3 regions of the Bradyrhizobium sp. USDA 4341 genome follow, and region 3 is predicted to be linked to each of the others. Evidence: predicted binding sites of a transcription regulator. Region 3 holds the regulator's gene; each other region holds the start of a gene.
What was found. The regulator PhoB, encoded in region 3, activates phosphate uptake and scavenging genes when phosphate is short. The targets are predictions, from matches to a motif close to TGTCATNNANCTGTCAT.

Region 1: a site for PhoB is predicted at 3,347-3,363, ahead of phnF (phosphonate metabolism transcriptional regulator PhnF). Genes of this name have one in related genera too.
Region 2: a site for PhoB is predicted at 2,690-2,706, ahead of ACVIGB_RS50940 (acetoacetate decarboxylase). Genes of this name have one in related genera too.

What each region holds. Positions count from the first base shown of each region.
Region 1 covers NZ_JBSSGO010000002.1:3,037,532-3,043,581, forward strand. The annotation lists gene phnK (phosphonate C-P lyase system protein PhnK) at 1-220, opposite strand, end outside; gene ACVIGB_RS20410 (alpha-D-ribose 1-methylphosphonate 5-phosphate C-P-lyase PhnJ) at 213-1,097, opposite strand; gene ACVIGB_RS20415 (carbon-phosphorus lyase complex subunit PhnI) at 1,094-2,197, opposite strand; gene phnH (phosphonate C-P lyase system protein PhnH) at 2,201-2,809, opposite strand; gene phnG (phosphonate C-P lyase system protein PhnG) at 2,814-3,275, opposite strand; gene phnF (phosphonate metabolism transcriptional regulator PhnF) at 3,392-4,117, shown strand; gene phnE (phosphonate ABC transporter, permease protein PhnE) at 4,295-5,143, opposite strand; gene phnE (phosphonate ABC transporter, permease protein PhnE) at 5,140-6,024, opposite strand.
Region 2 covers NZ_JBSSGO010000002.1:9,713,004-9,719,053, reverse strand. The annotation lists gene ACVIGB_RS50950 (acetyl-CoA C-acyltransferase) at 1-279, shown strand, start outside; gene ACVIGB_RS50945 (MFS transporter) at 400-1,704, shown strand; gene ACVIGB_RS50940 (acetoacetate decarboxylase) at 1,722-2,507, opposite strand; gene ACVIGB_RS50935 (patatin-like phospholipase family protein) at 2,748-3,911, shown strand; gene ACVIGB_RS50930 (acyl-CoA carboxylase subunit beta) at 4,041-5,600, opposite strand; gene ACVIGB_RS50925 (IclR family transcriptional regulator) at 5,530-6,050, opposite strand, start outside.
Region 3 covers NZ_JBSSGO010000002.1:6,311,776-6,317,825, forward strand. The annotation lists gene pstS (phosphate ABC transporter substrate-binding protein PstS) at 1-660, shown strand, start outside; gene pstC (phosphate ABC transporter permease subunit PstC) at 889-1,878, shown strand; gene pstA (phosphate ABC transporter permease PstA) at 1,883-2,728, shown strand; gene pstB (phosphate ABC transporter ATP-binding protein PstB) at 2,725-3,543, shown strand; gene phoU (phosphate signaling complex protein PhoU) at 3,641-4,357, shown strand; gene phoB (phosphate regulon transcriptional regulator PhoB) at 4,488-5,198, shown strand; gene ACVIGB_RS35955 (GcrA family cell cycle regulator) at 5,501-6,013, opposite strand.

The sequences.
Region 1 (6,050 bases), 3.3 Mb from region 3:
TCCGGTAGGACACCCGCCCCGCGCTCGGCGCGAGCTGCGCGGAGAGCAGTTGCAGCAGCGTCGACTTGCCCGAACCGGACTCGCCGACGATCGCCAGCACCTCACCGGGATAGAGCGCGAAGGAGACATCGCGGCAGGCCGGGAGCCGGCCGTAATTCTTGGCAAGCCCCTCGGCCACCAGCAACGGCTGATCGTTGTCAAGGCTCGAGAGCTCAGACATGCGCCTTCTCCTTGTGCGGCGCCGCGCTCTCGGTGCCGTGATAGCCGGCGGCCTGGCGCTGCTCGCAGAAGTCGGTGTCGGAGCAGACGAACATCCGCCCGCCCTTGTCGTCGGTGACGATCTCGTCGAGATAGGAATTATCGGCGCCGCACAGCGCGCAGGGCGCATCAAAGCGGTAGCGCGTGAACGGATGATCCTCGAAATCCAGCGAGACCACGGTGGTGTAGGGCGGGATCGCGTAGATGCGCTTCTCGCGGCCGGCGCCGAACAGCTGCAAGGCCGCGCAATTGTCCATCTTCGGATTGTCGAATTTCGGCGTCGGCGACGGGTCCATCACGTAGCGGGCATTCACCTTCACCGGATAGGCATAGGCGGTCGCGATGTGGCCGAAGCGCGCGATGTCCTCGTAGAGCTTGACGTGCATCAGCCCGTATTCGGCGAGCGCGTGCATGCGCCGCGTCTCGGTCTCGCGCGGCTCGAGGAAGCGCAGCGGCTCGGGGATCGGCACCTGATAGACCAGCACCTGTCCGGCGTGCAGCGACGCTTCGGGAATGCGGTGCCGGGTCTGGATCACGGTCGCGTCCGTCGTCGAGGTCGTGGTCGCGACACCCGCGGTCTTGCCGAAGAACTTGCGGATCGAGATCGCATTGGTGGTGTCGTCCGAACCCTGGTCGATCACCTTCAGCACGTCGTCGGGGCCGAGGATCGCCGCCGTCACCTGTACGCCGCCGGTGCCCCAGCCATAAGGCATCGGCATCTCGCGGCTCGCAAACGGCACCTGATAGCCGGGGATCGCGATCGCCTTCAGGATCGCGCGGCGGATCATCCGCTTGGTCTGCTCGTCGAGATAGGCGAAATTATACGTCGGCGCGTTCATTCCGCGGCCTCCTGCAGTTCGACGGCTTCGTTGGCTTCCGCGAACTCCTGCCGCAGCTTGCGGAGCAGGCCGAGCTCGGACTGGAAGTCGACGTAATGCGGCAACTTCAGATGCTCGACGAAGCCGGTCGACTGGACATTGTCGGAGTGCGACATCACGAACTCCTCGTCCTGCGCCGGCGCCGCCGCCTCCTCGCCGAGCTCGCGGGCGCGGAGCGCGCGGTCGACCAGCGCCATCGACATGGTCTTGCGCTCGCTCTGTCCGAAGGCGAGGCCATAGCCGCGGGTGAAGCACGGCGCCTCGGTGGTCGAGCCCTTGAACTGGTTGACCATCTGGCACTCGGTGAGCTCGATCGAGCCGAGCGGCACGGCGAAGCCGACGTCTTCGGCTGAGAATTCGACCTCGACCTCGCCGAAGCGGATCTCGCCGGCGAAGGGATGATTGCGGCCGTAGCCGCGCTGCGTCGAATAGCCGAGCGCGAGCAGAAAGCCCTCGTCGCCACGCGCCAGATTCTGCAGCCGCAGATCGCGATCGGCCGGGAAGTTCAGCGGCTCGCGCGTGAGGTCACCGACCGGCGCATCGGCGTCGGCCTGCGGCGACGATTCGATCAAGCCGTCGCGGCCGAGAATGTCAGTGACCCGCGGCGTTGCCGCCTGCGAGGCTTCCGCGGTCATCGGCTGTTCCGGCACAAAACCTTCCGCAAGCTGCGGATCGAGCAGGCGATGGGTGTAGTCGAAGGTCGGCCCCAGGATCTGGCCGCCCGGAACGTCCTTGAAGGTCGAGGAGATGCGCCGCCGCACCTGCATCGCGCCGGTGTTGACCGGCTCGGTGGCCCCGAAGCGCGGCAGCGTGGCGCGAAAGGCGCGAACCAGGAAGATCGCCTCGATCATGTCGCCGCGCGCCTGCTTGATCGCGAGCGCCGCCAGCTCGCGGTCGTAGAGCGAGCCTTCGGTCATCACGCGGTCGACGCCGAGCGCGAGCTGCTCGGAGATCTGCGCCAGCGTCACCTCGGGCACATCGCGATCGCCGCGCCGCTCATGCGCGAGCAGACGATGAGCGTTCTCGATGGCGCGCTCGCCTCCCTTGACGGCTACATACATCGCTCACACTCCGCTTGCGATCAGCCGCGTGGTGCGCGGGATCGCGACAATCTTGTCGTCATGGACCAGCACGACGTCGATGCCGCGCGGGAACAGCGCTTCATTGATCGACAGCCGCTGGAACAGGTCGCGCGGCTTGATCATCGCCTGCAACACCGCGCTGCCGTCGATGCCGGGCCCCTTCAGCTCGAAGGCCGGCCCCTGCGTCAGGCCGTCGACCTGCAGGATCAGCGTGGTCGACCGGTCAGGATATTCGCTGCTGCCGAACGCGAAACGCTCCAGCGCCGGCAGGTTCGCCGCATCGCCGATCAGCGCAAAGCTCGCGATCACGGAATCCGCAACCACCGGCGCGCCGGCGTGAAACTTCAGCCAGCGGGCGACGTCCGGCGTCGCCGACATCGCGGCATCGAGCCAGATCGGCGTATCGTGATCGAACAGTGTCAGCGCGATCGCGGCCGCGCCGCGCATCATGCCGGCGGGCGTTCCGACGCTTGCCGCGACGCGCTGCACACTGCCCGGGCGCGCCATCGCATCCATCACGGTGCGGAACGTAGATTGCGCCGACAGCACCTTGTCGGCAAACCCTGCGGGCATTTCGGCAATCGTCGTCATTGCATCATCCCTCACCGCGCACCATCGTGTAGAAATCAACCCGCGTCGCCGCGGTCTCCGCGGCCTTGCGGGCGCGTTCGGCATTCATCGCGACACGCAGCGGCGCGATCACCTTGGCCTCCACCTCGCCGGACAATTCCGCCGACTGCACCATGGCGTCGCACAGCGCGATCATCTGCGCCTTCCGCGCATCGCGGCCGAGCGTGTAGCCGAAGCCGACCTCGCCGGTCGCAAGCCGCACCGCCGCGCGCGACACCGTCGCCTCGCCGAGGTTGAACGGCGCACCGTCACCGCCGATCCGCCCGCGCATCATCACGAGGCCATTTTCCGGCTCGCGCAGGTTCTCATGCGTGGGCACCGCGATCGCCGCCAGCCTGCCTGCGATGTCGGCCGCGGCGGAGTGCGCCAGCACCGTCATCGCGGCCTTGCGCTGGGCCTGTTTGCTGTCCGGTCCGGTCGAATTCATGGTCGAATTCATGGGCAACCTTGCTTGCATCAAGTTGTCTATGATAATAGACAACTTGATAGCCGAGCGCCATGACTGTTTCGTGACAAATCGAAGATTTCTGGTATCACCGCGCCATGAGCATGCAGGAAAGTTCCGGCGTCGCCTTGTGGCGGCAGGTCGCTGACGGCATCGAGCGCGGCATCGCCGACGGCCGCTTTGCTGCGGGCGAAAAGCTGCCCGGCGAGATGGAGATCGCCGACACTTACCGGGTCAACCGCCACACCGTGCGGCGAGCGCTCGCCGCATTGGCGGAGCGCGGCCTGGTGCGCGCCGAGCGCGGCAGCGGCACCTATGTCGAAGCCCAGCGCCTCGCCTATCCGCTGCGTTCACGCACGCGATTTTCGGAGATCGTCGGCGCCGGCGGCCACGAGCCGCGCGGCCAGCTGATCGATGCGAGCAGCGACGTTGCCAACCGCGAGATCGCGCGCGAGCTCGGCCTGAAGATCGGCGCGCCGCTGATCCGGATCGAGGCGGTGCGGCTCGCGGACCGGACGCCGATCTGCGTTTCCACCACCTGGCTGTCGGCCGAGCGCTTTCCCGATGCCGGCAGCGTCTTCGCCGACGTTCGCTCGATGACGAAGCTGCTCGGGCACTACGGCGTGAAGGATTACCACCGCGCCTCGACCCGGATCACCGCGGCGATTGCCGATGCGACCGACGCCGCACGGCTCGATCTGCCGCTGGGCCGGCCAGTGCTGGTGGTCGACGCGACCGACGTCGATATGCTGGACCGCCCGCTGGTGACCAAGCGCTCGCGCTTTGCCGCCGAACGCGTGGAGTTCCTGGTCGAGAATAGCTGATCTCTCGGCTCCCTCGCCCCGCTCTTGCGGGGAGAGGGTTGGGGTGAGGAGCTGCCTCCGCGAATCCGACAGATGTGAGCACGGGGACACACCCCTCACCCGGATTGCACCGGACGATGCTTCGCATCGCCGAGCGCAATCCGACCGCTCCCCGCAAACGCGGGGCGAGGTGACCTCCTACACCACTGCCCGTTGGCCGATGATGGCAAAGCGCAGCTTGCTCGAGATGAAATCGATCGCGGCGACCGCGATCAGGATCATCAGGATCAGGAACGACACCTTCTGCCATTCCAGCACGCGGATCTGCTCGGCGAGCTGCAGCCCGATGCCGCCGGCGCCGACGATGCCGATGATGGTGGCCGACCGGGTGTTCGATTCGATGAAGTAGAGCACCTGGCCGGCGATCACCGGCAGCACCTGCGGCAGCAGGCCGAAGCGGATTTCGTGCAGCGCGTTGCCGCCGGAGGCGCGGATGCCCTCGACCTGCTTGCGGTCCGCCGCCTCGATCGCCTCGGAGAACAGCTTTCCGAACGCGCCAAAGTCGGAGACCATGATGGCCAGCACGCCGGCGAACGGGCCGAGGCCGACGACGTTGATCCAGACCAGCGCCCAGATCAGCGTGTCGACGCCGCGGATCGAATCCAGGAAGCGGCGCACCGGAAAGCGGATCAGGTTGGAGGGGATGATGTTGCGCGCCGCCAAGAGGCTGACCGGAAGCGCGAAGAGCGCCGCAAGCGTGGTGCCGAGCAGCGCGATCGACAGCGTCTCGCCGAGCGCCTGCATGTAGAGCGGGAACGACGCGCCGGGGTTCGGCGGGATCATCATCATGGTGATCCAGCCGAGCTGGCTCATTCCCGAGATCAGCCTGGACGGCGAGAAGTCGAGATCGACCAGGCCGTATGCAAAGATCGCGAGCGCGGCCACGATCGTGGCCGGCATCGCCAGCCGCGCCGACGCGGGGCGTTCGAACACGCCGGGGTATTTCGCACGCAAGTCCGCGGTGTCCGGCTTCGGCAGCTGGCTCATCGCCGGGTCTCCTTGCCGAACAGCCGGCCGCGCAGCCAGCCGGTCGAGATGTCGATGATGAAGACGGTGACGATGATGGTGACGAGGATCGCGCTGACGTCGGAATAGTAGAACTTGCGGATCGCGACCACGAGCTCCTGGCCGATGCCGCCGGCGCCGACGAAGCCCATCACCGACGCCTCGCGGACATTGATCTCGAAGCGCAGCAGCGCATAGCTGGCGTAGCCCGCCGAGACCTGCGGCAGGATGGCAAAGCGCATGCAGGACAGCCAGCTCGCGCCGGTGGAGCGGATGCCCTCGACCGGCTTCATGTCGGCATTCTCGACGATCTCGGCGAACAGCTTGCCGAGCGCGCCGGTGGTGTGGATCGCAATCGCCAGCACGCCGGCCATCGGCCCGAGGCCGAACGCGATCACGAAGATCAGCGCGAACACGATGCCTGGCACGGTGCGGGCGAATTCGAGCAGGCGACGGACGGTAAAGCGCACCCACGGTCCCGGCGAGGTGTTCTGGGCGGCAAAGAAGTTCAGCGCAAAGGCAAACACAGCACCGGTCAAGGTGCCGACATAGCTGATCAGGAGGGTCTCACCGAGCAGCCGCAACCATTTCTTCAGGCCCCAGAACCATTCCACCGGATCGGTCCAGACCCGCGCACCGGAATCCAGCGTCAGGATGCGGTCGAAATAGCTGACGAAGTTGCCGAAATAGGTGAAGAACGTGTGCAGGTTCACGTCGGCGCCGAGCGCCGCGATAAACAGCGCCGCGCAGAACACCGCGGCCGCCACCGTCGCCTTCAGCCGCTTGCGCGCGACCGCCTTGCGATAGGCATCGTTCAGCGTCGCCAATTGCTGCGCGGGAAGGATGGAAATGGCGGTCGCCATCGATGCGGGCCAGTCTGCTCGAGGGG
Region 2 (6,050 bases), 3.4 Mb from region 3:
GTCGGCTGGAGCGTCGGCGATGTCGACCTGTTCGAGATCAACGAGGCGTTCGCGGTGGTCGCGATGGCGGCGCAGCGCGATCTCGGCATTCCGCGTGACAGGCTGAACATCAATGGCGGCGCCTGTGCGCTCGGCCATCCGATCGGCGCCACCGGCGCGCGGCTGATCGTGACCTTGCTGCACGCGCTGGAGGCGCAGAACCTGAAGCGCGGCGTCGCCGCTTTGTGCATCGGCGGCGGCGAAGCCACCGCGATCGCGGTCGAGCGGGTCACGCACTAGTTTAAAACGGCCCCACGGCCGAGTCCGAAAACGAGGGAACTTTGGCATTTTAGCCATAGCTCCCTCGTGGCATATTGTGCATCACGAATAAAACCCTCATCGCTTTTCATCCAGGGCCCAATGATCTCGAACTGGCTTGCTTCCACCCTCGCCCGCCGCAACATCCATTACGGCTGGGTGATGGTTGCCGTGACCTTCCTGGCCGCGCTGATCTCGGCCGGCACCGTCGGCGCGCCCGGCGTCTTCATCGTGCCGCTGCAGAAGGAATTCGGCTGGTCCACCGCCGAGATCTCCTCCGCCCTGTCGATCCGCTTCATCCTGTTCGGGCTGATGGCGCCGTTCGCCGCGGCGCTGATGAACCGCTACGGCCTGCGCAACGTGACGCTGGCGGCGCAATTGATCGTGGTGTCGGGACTGTTGGCCTCGCTCGCCATGACGCAGGTCTGGCAGCTCATCCTGTTGTGGGGCGTCGTGATCGGGATCGGCACCGGCATGACCGCGCTGGTGCTCGGCGCGACGATCGCGACGCGCTGGTTCGTGGCACGACGCGGCCTCGTGATCGGCATGCTCACTGCGAGCGTCGCCACCGGGCAGCTCGCCTTCCTGCCGCTGCTCGCGACCATCACCGAGCGTTACGGCTGGCGTGTCGCGCTTGGCCTCGTCTGCGTCATGCTCGGCGTCGCTGCCTTTGCCGTGCTGATGGTGATGTGCGACCGGCCGAGCGATGTCGGCCTGCGCCCGTTCGGCGACGAGGGCACCGCGCCGCTCCCCGCGCCGCCGCCGGCCAATGCACCGATCATGGCGGCCGCGCTCGGCACGCTGCGCGACTCCTCGAAGTCGTCGGTGTTCTGGATCCTGTTCGCGACCTTCTTCGTCTGCGGCGCCTCGACCAACGGCCTCGTCCAGGTCCACCTGATCCCGATGTGCCTCGACTACGGCATTCCGCAGGTGCAGGCTGCGAGCCTGCTCGCCGCGATGGGCATCTTCGATTTCTTCGGCACCATCATCTCGGGCTGGCTGTCGGACCGCTTCGACAATCGCCGGCTGCTGTTCTGGTACTACGGCCTGCGCGGGCTGTCGCTGCTGTATCTGCCGTACTCCGACTTCACCTTCTACGGCCTGTCGCTGTTTGCGATGTTCTACGGGCTCGACTGGATCGCGACCGTGCCGCCGACGGTGCGCCTGACCGCGCAGCGCTTCGGCGCCGAGCGCGCCAATCTGGTGTTCGGCTGGATCTTCGCCGGGCATCAGCTCGGCGCCGGCGCCGCCGCGTTCGGCGCCGGGCTGTCGCGCACGCTCTATGCGAGCTATCTGCCGGCATTCTTCATCGCCGGGGCGCTTTGCGTGATCGCCGCGCTGAGCGTGCTGGCGATCTCGCGGCCGCAGCCCAAGGTCGCGCCGGAGGCGAAACCGGTCGCGGCCTGATCGAGCTTCGCTGCGTGCTACTCTGCGGCGAGTCCGGTCGGTGCCGCCGCCTCTGCGACTTCCTTGTTGTAGTCGTGCGCGACGCGACCAAACGGCAGCGTCAGGTCGGCGATATAGTGATGTGCGCCGACCACGCGCTTGACCGGGAAATCCGCGACTGGTGCGTTGACGTGCGGCACGAGATGCAGGCGGCCTGGCCCGATCCACGATCCCTTGACGACGATGTCGGTCAGGTTGATCGCAACGAGCTGGCAGATATCGAGATGACCGTCGACGCCGGGGATCATCTTCAGATTGACTTGCGTCTTCGACAGCGTGGCGCGAGTGATGTCGCCATTGCCCGCCATGCTCTCGTGCTTGTAGCCCATCGTGCCCATCGCGACGAGCTGGCCGGCATATTCCAGCGTACCGGTCAGCGTGTCCTTAACGATCTCGAGCTTGGGATGGGCGTATTTCTTCGGAACCCCCCAGATCTCGCGGCCGGCCGCGATCGGCGGATCATCGTCGAGATACATCTGGCAGACGAAATTGACCTCCTCGCCGTGTAGTCGCGCGGGGATCACGAGGCCGGACTCGGTGTAGCTGCCGAAGCCGGAGCTGTCGGGCATCTTGATCCATTCGTAATGCACGATCGCCTGCTCGACCGGCTCCAGCGGCTCAGGCAGGCCGGCGCGGATCAATTCCGGATCGGTCTCGTAAGTGATGACGAGGAATTCGCGATCGATGAAGCGGTAGGGTCCGGCAGGATAGCTCGGACCGGCAGCCGGCATGGACGGAAGCTTGAGCAGATCTTCCCTGCGCATCGCGATAACCCCCTGTTCGGAAATATTGCGCGGAGGCTAGCGGCCGAGATTGACAGCGATATGAGGGATTTCCGTCACGGGCATGACCGCGGTTACGCTTGCGTGACCCGCGTTTCGCTGATGAGGCGAATGCTAACCATGCAGGCAGGCATGGCGGATGCGCCGTGCGCCAGCGCGGCACTTGTCATCACGGCGTCATCGGCACCCTGAATTCTCGCCGCAATTTTTGGAGTGTCTGATATGGACGCGCGTACCCCTCATGTCGACGAAATCGATCACGCGACGCCCGGCTGGCGTCCCGAAGGATGCGATCGCGTGGCCCTGGTTCTGCAGGGCGGCGGTGCGCTCGGCGCCTATCAGGCCGGCGTCTATCAGGCGCTGCATGAATCCAACATCGAACCCGACTGGGTCTGCGGCGTCTCGATCGGCGCGATCAACTCGGCGATCATCGCCGGCAATCCCCCTGACAAGCGGCTGGAGCGGCTGCACACATTCTGGGATCGCATCACCGGCCGCAAAATCTGGCAGTACACCCCGGACGGCGACATCTTCCGTAAAGCGCGCAACTTCACCAGCTCATGGCTGACGACGACGCTGGGACAACCGGGCTTCTTCATCCCGCATCAGACCAATCCGTGGCTCAGCCCGGCCGGCGCGCGCACCGCCACCAGCTATTACGATACCACGCCCTTGCGGGACTCGCTGCTTGAGCTGGTCGATTTCGACCGCATCAATTCCAAGAAGATGCGCTTTGCGGTCGGCGCGGTGAACGTGCTCTCCGGCAACTTCATCTACTTCGACAATGCCCATGACGAGATCATCCCCGAGCACATCATGGCGAGCGGCGCACTGCCGCCGGCGCTGCCGATGGTAAAGGTCGGGACCGATCATTTCTGGGATGGCGGCATCGTGTCCAACACGCCGCTGCAGCACCTGCTCGACCAGGAGGACAATGCCAACTCGCTGGTGTTCCAGGTCGACCTGTTCTCGGCGCGCGGTGCGCTGCCGCGCGACATCCAGGACGTGATGGCCCGGCACAAGGACATCATGTATTCGTCGCGCACCCGCTATAACACCGACGTCTACCGCAAGACCTACAATCTGCGCACCGCCCTGCACAACGCGCTGTCAAAGATTCCCGATGACCATCTGTCGGAAGACGAACACCAGCTCAAGAAGGCGAACAGCCGGCTGCCCGGGATCACGCTGCTGCAGCTGATCTATCAGCAGAAGGCCTATGAGGGCGACGCCAAGGACCACGAATTCTCCGGCACCTCGATGCGCGAGCACTGGGCGAGCGGACACGAGGACACCAAGCGCTCGCTGAAGCGGCGCGAATGGATCAAGATGCCCGAGAACGGCATGGGCATCGTGATCCACGACGTGCATCGCGAAGCCGAGTAGATGAGGTCGTCATTGCCGGGCTCGACCCGGCAATCCATCTCGCTTCGAATGACTCACTCGTCCGCTGCTGCGGACGATGGATGTGCGGGTCAGGCCCGCGCATGACACGTTGGGGTCGCGGCGACAGCCCTACGGCCGCGTCGACATGTTGCTCGGCGGCCCGGCCTTGCGGATCGGCTCGGCCAGACGCGCGAACTCGCAGAGCAGCGAGCGCGTCTTGCGCGGATCGATCACTTCCTCGACCCAGAACTTCTCGGCCGAGCGGAACGGCGAGCGCAGCTTGTTGAGGCGGTCCTCGATCTCGCGCAGCTTGGCGGCGGGATCGCTGGCCGCATCGATCTCGGCGCGATAGGCAGCCTCGATGCCGCCCTCGAGCGGCAGCGAGCCCCAATAGGCCGACGGCCAGGCGTAGCGCATCGAGAAGCGGTTGGCCGGCTGATGCACCACGCCGGCGACGCCGAACGCGTTGCGGATGATGATGGTGCACCAGGGCACCGTGCTCTGGTTGACCGCCGCCATCGCCCGCACGCCGTGGCGGATGGTCGCCGACTTCTCCGCCTCGAGCCCGATCATGAAGCCGGGGCAGTCCATCAGGTAAACCACCGGCAAATGGAAGGTCTCGGCGAAATCGACCCAGCGGATCACCTTCTGGCAGGCGTCCGCGGTCCACGAGCCGCCATAGTGGAAGGGATCGCTGGCGAGCAGCAGCACCGCCCGGCCCTCGATCCGCGCCAGTCCGGTGATCACAGGTCGGCCGAAATTGGCGGCGACCTCGAAGAACGAGCCCTTGTCGACGACCGCATCGATGATCGGCCGCATCTTGTAGACCTGCTTGCGATTGCGCGGCACGGCCTTCAGCAGCGACTCCTCGGCACGTTCCGGGTCGTCGGTGCAGGGAATGGTCGGCGGCAGATCGTAGACCGACGCCGGCAGATAGGACAGGAAGCGCCGCGCGTAGTCGAACGCCTCCTCCTCCGTCTCGACGGCCTGGTCGATCGCGCCGGCGCGGGTCTGGATGTCGGCGCCGCCGAGCTCCTGCTTGGTCAGATCCTGACCCAGGCGCTTCACCACCGGCGGGCCGGCGACGAACATCGCGGAGCTCTTGGTCATCACCGAGTAATGCGTGGCCGCCAGCCGCGCCGCACCTAAGCCTGCGACTGAGCCGAGCCCGAGGCCGACCACCGGCACGCGCGCCAGATTGGCGGTCGTGTACCAGTACCAGCGCGTGCCGCCGACACCACCGGGTAGATTGGCCGCGCCCCTGGTCTCGATCGTCTTCACCGAGCCGCCGCCGCCGGAGCCCTCGATCACCCGAATGATCGGCAGGCGGAAGTCGTGCGCCATCTCCTCCGCCATCAGCGGCTTGGCGGAAATCGATGCATCGGCCGAGCCGCCGCGCACGGTGAAATCGTCGCCGACCACGACCACGGTGCGTCTGTCGACCCGGGCGCGGCCGAACACGCAGTTCGCCGGCGTCAGATGCTTGAGTTCGTTGCTCTCGTCATATTCGGCGATGCCGGAGATGGCACCGACCTCGTGAAAGCTGTTCTGGTCGACGAGCTTGTCGATGCGCTCACGAACCGTGAGCCGGCCCTGGTCGCGTTGCCGCTTGACCTTGTCAACGCCTCCCATCTCCCGCGCGAACGCTTCGCGCCGGGCGAGGTCGTCGAGTTCCGGCTTCCAGTTCATTCATTGCCTCCGTCTTGATGATTTTGTTGTTGTTATGGGTGGTCACCGGAAGTGACTTGCGTTCGATCCGATTGCTGAAGATATCGCCGTCGGCGCCTTCGAGTAGGCTGCCGACCGCGGCGGCGAGGTCGACCATCAGCGGCGCGACCTCGCGATGCAGCCGCTGCTCGTCATACATCGCCGAGAGCAGGCCGATCGTGGTGACCACATAGGTCTGGTATTGCGGTGACCACAGCGGCACCGCGACGCCGTTGATGTGCGGGCTCCACAGGCCGCAGGCGACGACGTAGCCGTGCTCCTGCAAATGACGGCGATTGGCTGCGATGCGCGGCGTCAGCATCTTGGCGCTGTCCGGCAATTCGCCTTCCATTTCTGATATCAGCGCATCACCGATCGCAGGATCGAGCGCTGCGGTATAGGCGTGGCCGGCAGCGGTGGTCGCCATCGAGA
Region 3 (6,050 bases):
GAAGTGCTCGGCGACATCTATCTCGGCAAGATCACCAAGTGGAATGACGCGGCGATCGCGAAGCTCAATCCGAAGCTGACCCTGCCGGCGGACGCGATCACCGTCGTGCGCCGTTCGGACGGTTCAGGCACCACCTTCAACTTCACCGACTACCTCTCCAAGTCGAACGCCGACTGGAAGTCCAAGGTCGGTTCCGGCACCGCGGTCGAATGGCCGGTCGGCGTCGGCGCCAAGGGCAACGAAGGCGTCGCCGGCAACATCGGCCAGACCAAGAACGCTATCGGCTATGTCGAATACGCATATGCCAAGCAGAACAAGCTGACCTACACCGCGCTGGTCAACAAGGCCGGCAAGACCGTGCAGCCGACCGTCGCCGCCTTCCAGGCCGCTGCGTCGAACGCCGACTGGTCCAAGGCTCCCGGCTACTATGTGATCCTGACCGACCAACCGGGCGAAGCCTCCTGGCCGATCACCGCGGCGACCTTCATCCTGATGCACAAGGATTCGACCGACAAGGCGGCCTCGCAGGAAGCGCTCAAGTTCTTCAAGTACGCCTTCGAGAAGGGTGGCAAGGCGGCCGAAGAGCTCGACTACATCCCGATGCCGGAATCGGTCGTCAAGCTGATCGAGAAGACCTGGTCCTCGGACATCAAGAGCTAAGTCCGACGCTTCGAACACAGCCTGTGCCGCCTCCCAAGGGCGGCACAGGTCAAGCGACCAAGATCCGGGCTCCATCACCGCGGCAAGAAACGCGGGGCGGGGCTCGGGTTCGCGCCTCGGGAGGCGGAACCGGAACGACGCCCGGCCAAATGCGTCAGTGAAGATCGCTTCGGGGCGTAGCGGTTTGCGTAGCTTTCACATAGTAATGAGGGGATTGGCGTGGCAGACATGGCTGTTCAGAGCGATGTGATGGAAGCCGCGGGACCTTACGATCGCGCCAAGGCCCTCAGCGCCTTCAAGCTCGGTGATCTCACCTTCTATTGGATTACCCGCATCTCGGCGATCTCGGTCCTGTTGATCCTCGGCGGCATCATCCTGTCGCTGATCGCCGGCGCTTGGCCGGCGATGAAGGAATACGGCTTCGCCTTCCTCTGGACGCAGCGCTGGGCGCCCTCGGCCGATCCGCCGGTGCTCGGCGCGCTCGGCCCGATCTACGGCACCCTGATCACCTCGGTCATCGCGATGACGATCGCCATTCCGGTCGGCATCGGCATCGCCATCTTCCTCACCGAACTCTGCCCGCAAATGCTGCGCCGCCCGATCGGCATCGCCATCGAGCTGCTCGCCGGCATCCCCTCGATCATCTACGGCATGTGGGGCTTCTTCGTGCTGGGCCCGTTCCTGGCCAACACGTTCCAGCCCTTCATGATCAGGATATTCGAGGGCGTCCCGGTGCTGGGTGCGGTGTTTGCAGGTCCGCCGTCCTATCTCAGCCTGTTCAACGCCGCGCTGATCCTCGCCATCATGGTGCTGCCCTTCATCACCGCGATCTCGGTCGACGTGTTCAAGACCGTGCCGCCGGTGCTGAAAGAGGCCGCCTACGGCATGGGCTGCACCACCTGGGAAGTCGTCCGCAGCGTCGTGATCCCCTACACCCGGGTCGGCGTGATCGGCGGCATCATGCTGGCGCTCGGCCGCGCGCTCGGCGAGACCATGGCGGTGACCTTCATCATCGGCAACTCGTTCCGCATCTCGTCGTCGATCTTCGCGCCGGGCACCACGATCTCGGCGGCGATCGCCTCCGAATTCGCCGAGAGCGACGGCCTGCACCAGTCCGGCCTGATCCTGCTCGGCCTCCTGCTGTTCGTGCTGACCTTCTTCGTGCTCGCCGGCGCGCGGCTGATGCTGATGCGGCTTGAAACGAAAGCGGGGAAATAGGGCCATGAACCCGATCTACAAATCCCGCCGCCGCAGCGACATCGTCATTCGCGCACTCTGTGTCGGCGCGGCGCTGTTCGGCGTCACCTGGCTGGCGCTGATCCTGTTCACGCTGGTCTATAACGGCCTTGCAGGCCTCAGCGTGCAGCTGTTCACCCAGAACACGCCGCCACCGGGCTCGACCGAAGGCGGCCTGCTCAACGCCATCGTCGGCTCGGTCATCATGACGGTGATCGGCGTCGGCATCGGCGCGCCGCTCGGCCTGTTCGCCGGCACCTACCTCGCCGAGTACGGCAAGCACGACAAGCTCACCTCGGTGATCCGCTTCATCAACGACATCCTGCTCAGCGCACCTTCGATCATCATCGGCCTGTTCATCTATGGCGCGGTGGTGGTGCCGATGCGCGGCTTCTCGGCGATCGCAGGCAGTCTCGCGCTCGCCGTGATCGTGATCCCGGTCGTGCTGCGCACCACCGAGGACATGCTGCTGCTGGTGCCCAATCCGCTGCGCGAGGCGGCCTCCGCGCTCGGCCTGCCGCGTTCGCTGGTGATCAAGCGGATCGCTTATCGTGCTGCGCGGTCGGGTCTGATCACCGGCGTGCTGCTGGCGACCGCCCGTGTCGCCGGCGAGACCGCGCCGCTGCTGTTCACCGCGCTGTCGAACCAGTTCTTCAGCCTGGACCTGACCAAGACGATGGCCAACCTGCCGGTGACCATCAACAACTTCGTGCAGAGCCCCTACGCCTACTGGAAAGAGCTGGCGTGGAGCGGTGCGCTGCTCATCACCTTCACTGTGCTCGCGCTGAATATCGGCGCGCGCATCCTTGGTGCCGAAAGGGCCGCAAAATGACCGAGCTTTCCGTCTCCACGACCGTCGCGAGCCACGTTCCCCAGGTGCCGCTGCCGGAAGCGCCGCCGAAAGTCACGGTGCGCAACCTCAACTTCTATTACGGCGAGCACCACGCGCTGAAGAACATCAACCTGACGCTCGGCACCAACCGCGTCACGGCGTTCATCGGCCCGTCGGGCTGCGGCAAGTCGACCCTGCTGCGCATCTTCAACCGGATGTATGATCTCTATCCGGGCCAGCGCGCGGTCGGCCAGCTGATGCTGGACCAGACCAACATTCTCGATCCCAAGCTCGACCTCAATCTGCTCCGCGCGCGGGTCGGCATGGTGTTCCAGAAGCCGACGCCGTTCCCGATGACGATCTACGAGAACATCGCCTTCGGCATCCGCCTCTACGAGAAGATCTCGAAGTCCGAGATGGACGACCGGGTCGAGAAGGCGCTGCGCGGCGGCGCGCTGTGGAACGAGGTCAAGGATAAGCTGAACGCCTCCGGCCTGTCGCTCTCCGGCGGCCAGCAGCAGCGCCTGTGCATCGCGCGCACCGTGGCGGTGCGGCCCGAGGTGATCCTGTTCGACGAGCCGTGCTCGGCGCTCGATCCGATCTCGACCGCCAAGGTCGAGGAGCTGATCCAGGAACTCTCCGAGGACTATACGATCGCGATCGTCACCCACAACATGCAGCAGGCGGCGCGCGTCTCCGACAAGACCGCCTTCATGTATCTCGGTGAGCTGATCGAGTTCGACGACACCAACAAGATATTCACCTCGCCGAGCGATCGACGCACCCAGGACTACATCACCGGCCGGTTCGGCTAGCGCATGATCCGCAAAAGTGGGCACCGGTTTTTCGATCGGATCGTGCGAAACTGAGGACACCAAATCATGATCCCCGGGATCATGAGGGAGACAAGCGATGGCTTCTGAACATACCGCCAAGGCATTCGACAGCGACCTGCAGGAGTTGACCCGCCTGGTCGCCGAGATGGGCGGCCTCGTCGAGCGGATGATCACCGAGTCGGTCGACGCGCTGATCCGTCGCGACGTCGCGCTCGGCAAGCGCGTGGTCGCCGCCGACATCGAGATCGACAATCTGCAGCGCGTCATCGAAGAGCGCGCGGTGCTGACGATCGCCCGCCGCCAGCCGATGGCGATTGACCTGCGCGAAATCGTCAGCGCGATGCGCGTGGCCACCGACCTCGAGCGGATCGGCGACCTCGCCAAGAACATGGGCAAGCGCGTCGCGGCGCTGGAAAGCGATTTCCAGCCGCTAAAGCTGATCCGCGGCCTTGAGCACATGACCGACCTCGTGCTGTCGCAGGTCAAGTCGGTGCTCGACGCCTATGCCGCGCACGATCTGCCGGCGGCGATGAACGTCTGGAAGGGCGACGAGGAGGTCGATGCGATCTGCACCTCGCTGTTCCGCGAGCTGCTGACCTACATGATGGAGGATCCGCGCAACATCTCGTTCTGCATCCATCTGATGTTCTGCGCCAAGAACATCGAGCGGATCGGCGATCATGCCACCAATATCGCCGAGACCGTGTTCTATATGATCGAGGGCCAGCAGATCACCGACAAGCGCCCGAAGGGCGACATGACCAACTTTGCCACCACGGTGCCGGGTACCTAGGACATGATCCGCAGGCGCGGAGCCGGATTGTCTTCACGACAAGTCGCTTCCGCGGGGATTATGCTCAGGAAAGTAAGCGTTTCGGTTTGCGTCTGGGCAACGGATCATCACAGAGAGAGAACTTAAACCGATGAGCGCACGCATTCTGGTAGTCGAAGACGAGGAAGCGCTGACGACACTGTTGCGCTACAACCTCGATGCGGAAGGCTACGATGTCGAAACGGTCGGGCGCGGCGACGATGCCGACACCCGCCTGAAGGAGCGCGTTCCCGACCTCGTGGTACTGGACTGGATGCTGCCGGGCCTGTCCGGCATCGAGCTGTGCCGGCGCCTGCGGGCGCGGCCCGAGACCAAGCAGCTTCCGATCATCATGCTGACCGCGCGCGGCGAGGAGAGCGAGCGCGTGCGCGGGCTTGCCACCGGCGCCGACGACTACATCGTCAAGCCGTTCTCGGTGCCCGAATTGCTGGCACGGGTGAAGGGCCTGCTGCGCCGCGCGAGCCCGGAGCGGCTTGCGACCGTGCTGACCTATGGCGACATCGAGCTCGACCGCGAGAAGCGCCGCGTGGCGCGCTCGGGACGTCCGATCGATCTCGGTCCGACCGAGTATCGGCTGCTCGAATTCTTCCTCGAGCATCCCGGCCGCGTGTTCAGCCGCGAGCAACTGCTCGACAGCGTCTGGGGCCGCGACATCTATATCGATGAGCGGACCGTCGACGTGCATATCGGCCGCCTGCGCAAGCTGCTCAATCCGGGCCGCGAGCAGGATCCGATCCGCACCGTGCGCGGCGCCGGCTATGCGCTCGACGACCGCTTCGCGAAGGCCGAGCCACAGCCGTAAGGCCGTGCAGTAGTCATAGGCCGCAACACGCCGTCGTCCCGGCCTAGTGCGCAATTGCGCACGGGAGCCGGGACCCATACGCCGCGGCCGTCGCAATGGGCAAGCGGCCAGACGACTTTCTAACAACACCCATTCGTGGTTATGGGTCCCGGGTTTCGCCGGGACGACGCCGGTTTGTAGTGCGTTCTCCGCTTCAAGCACCGCCCCGGATTTCGCTTCGCTCCATCCGGGCTACGATCACACAAAAAAATCCCCGCTTTCGCGGGGATTTGTTTTTGCAGTCCAGGCTGGTTTCCCGAGTGCTACTTGATCTGTGGCTTCGCCGACGGCCGGCGGCGATCGTTGGCGGGCTGGTAGGCGACGCGTGAGTGATGCGCGCAATAGGGCAGGCCGGCGAGCGCCTTGCCGCCGCAGAAGAAGAATTCCGGGCTCGAGGGATCTCCGACCGGCCAGTGGCAGGTGGCCTCGTTGAGTTCGAGCAGCGACAGCCGCTGGCTCATCGGCACCACGTTGTCGAAGGAGATCGGATCGGGCTCCATCTCGACCTCGAAGGCGTGCGCAAGCGCGGTGTTGCCGCGCGAGACCGGGCGCGCCACCCGCATCATGTGCTGGGCTGGGCGGGCCTTGCGCTGCCGCGGCGCGGCCGTTGAGGGGGCCTTGGCGCGGCCGGAGAGGCCGAGCCGATGCACTTTGCCGATCACGGCGTTTCGCGTCACATTGCCAAGTTCCGCCGCGATCTGGCTGGCCGAGAGGCCGGATTCCCAGAGCTTCTTCAGCTGCTCGACGCGATCGTCGGACCAGGTCAATACAGTCATCGCATTCTTCCTTTCGCATGGCGCCGGCCAGTCATCG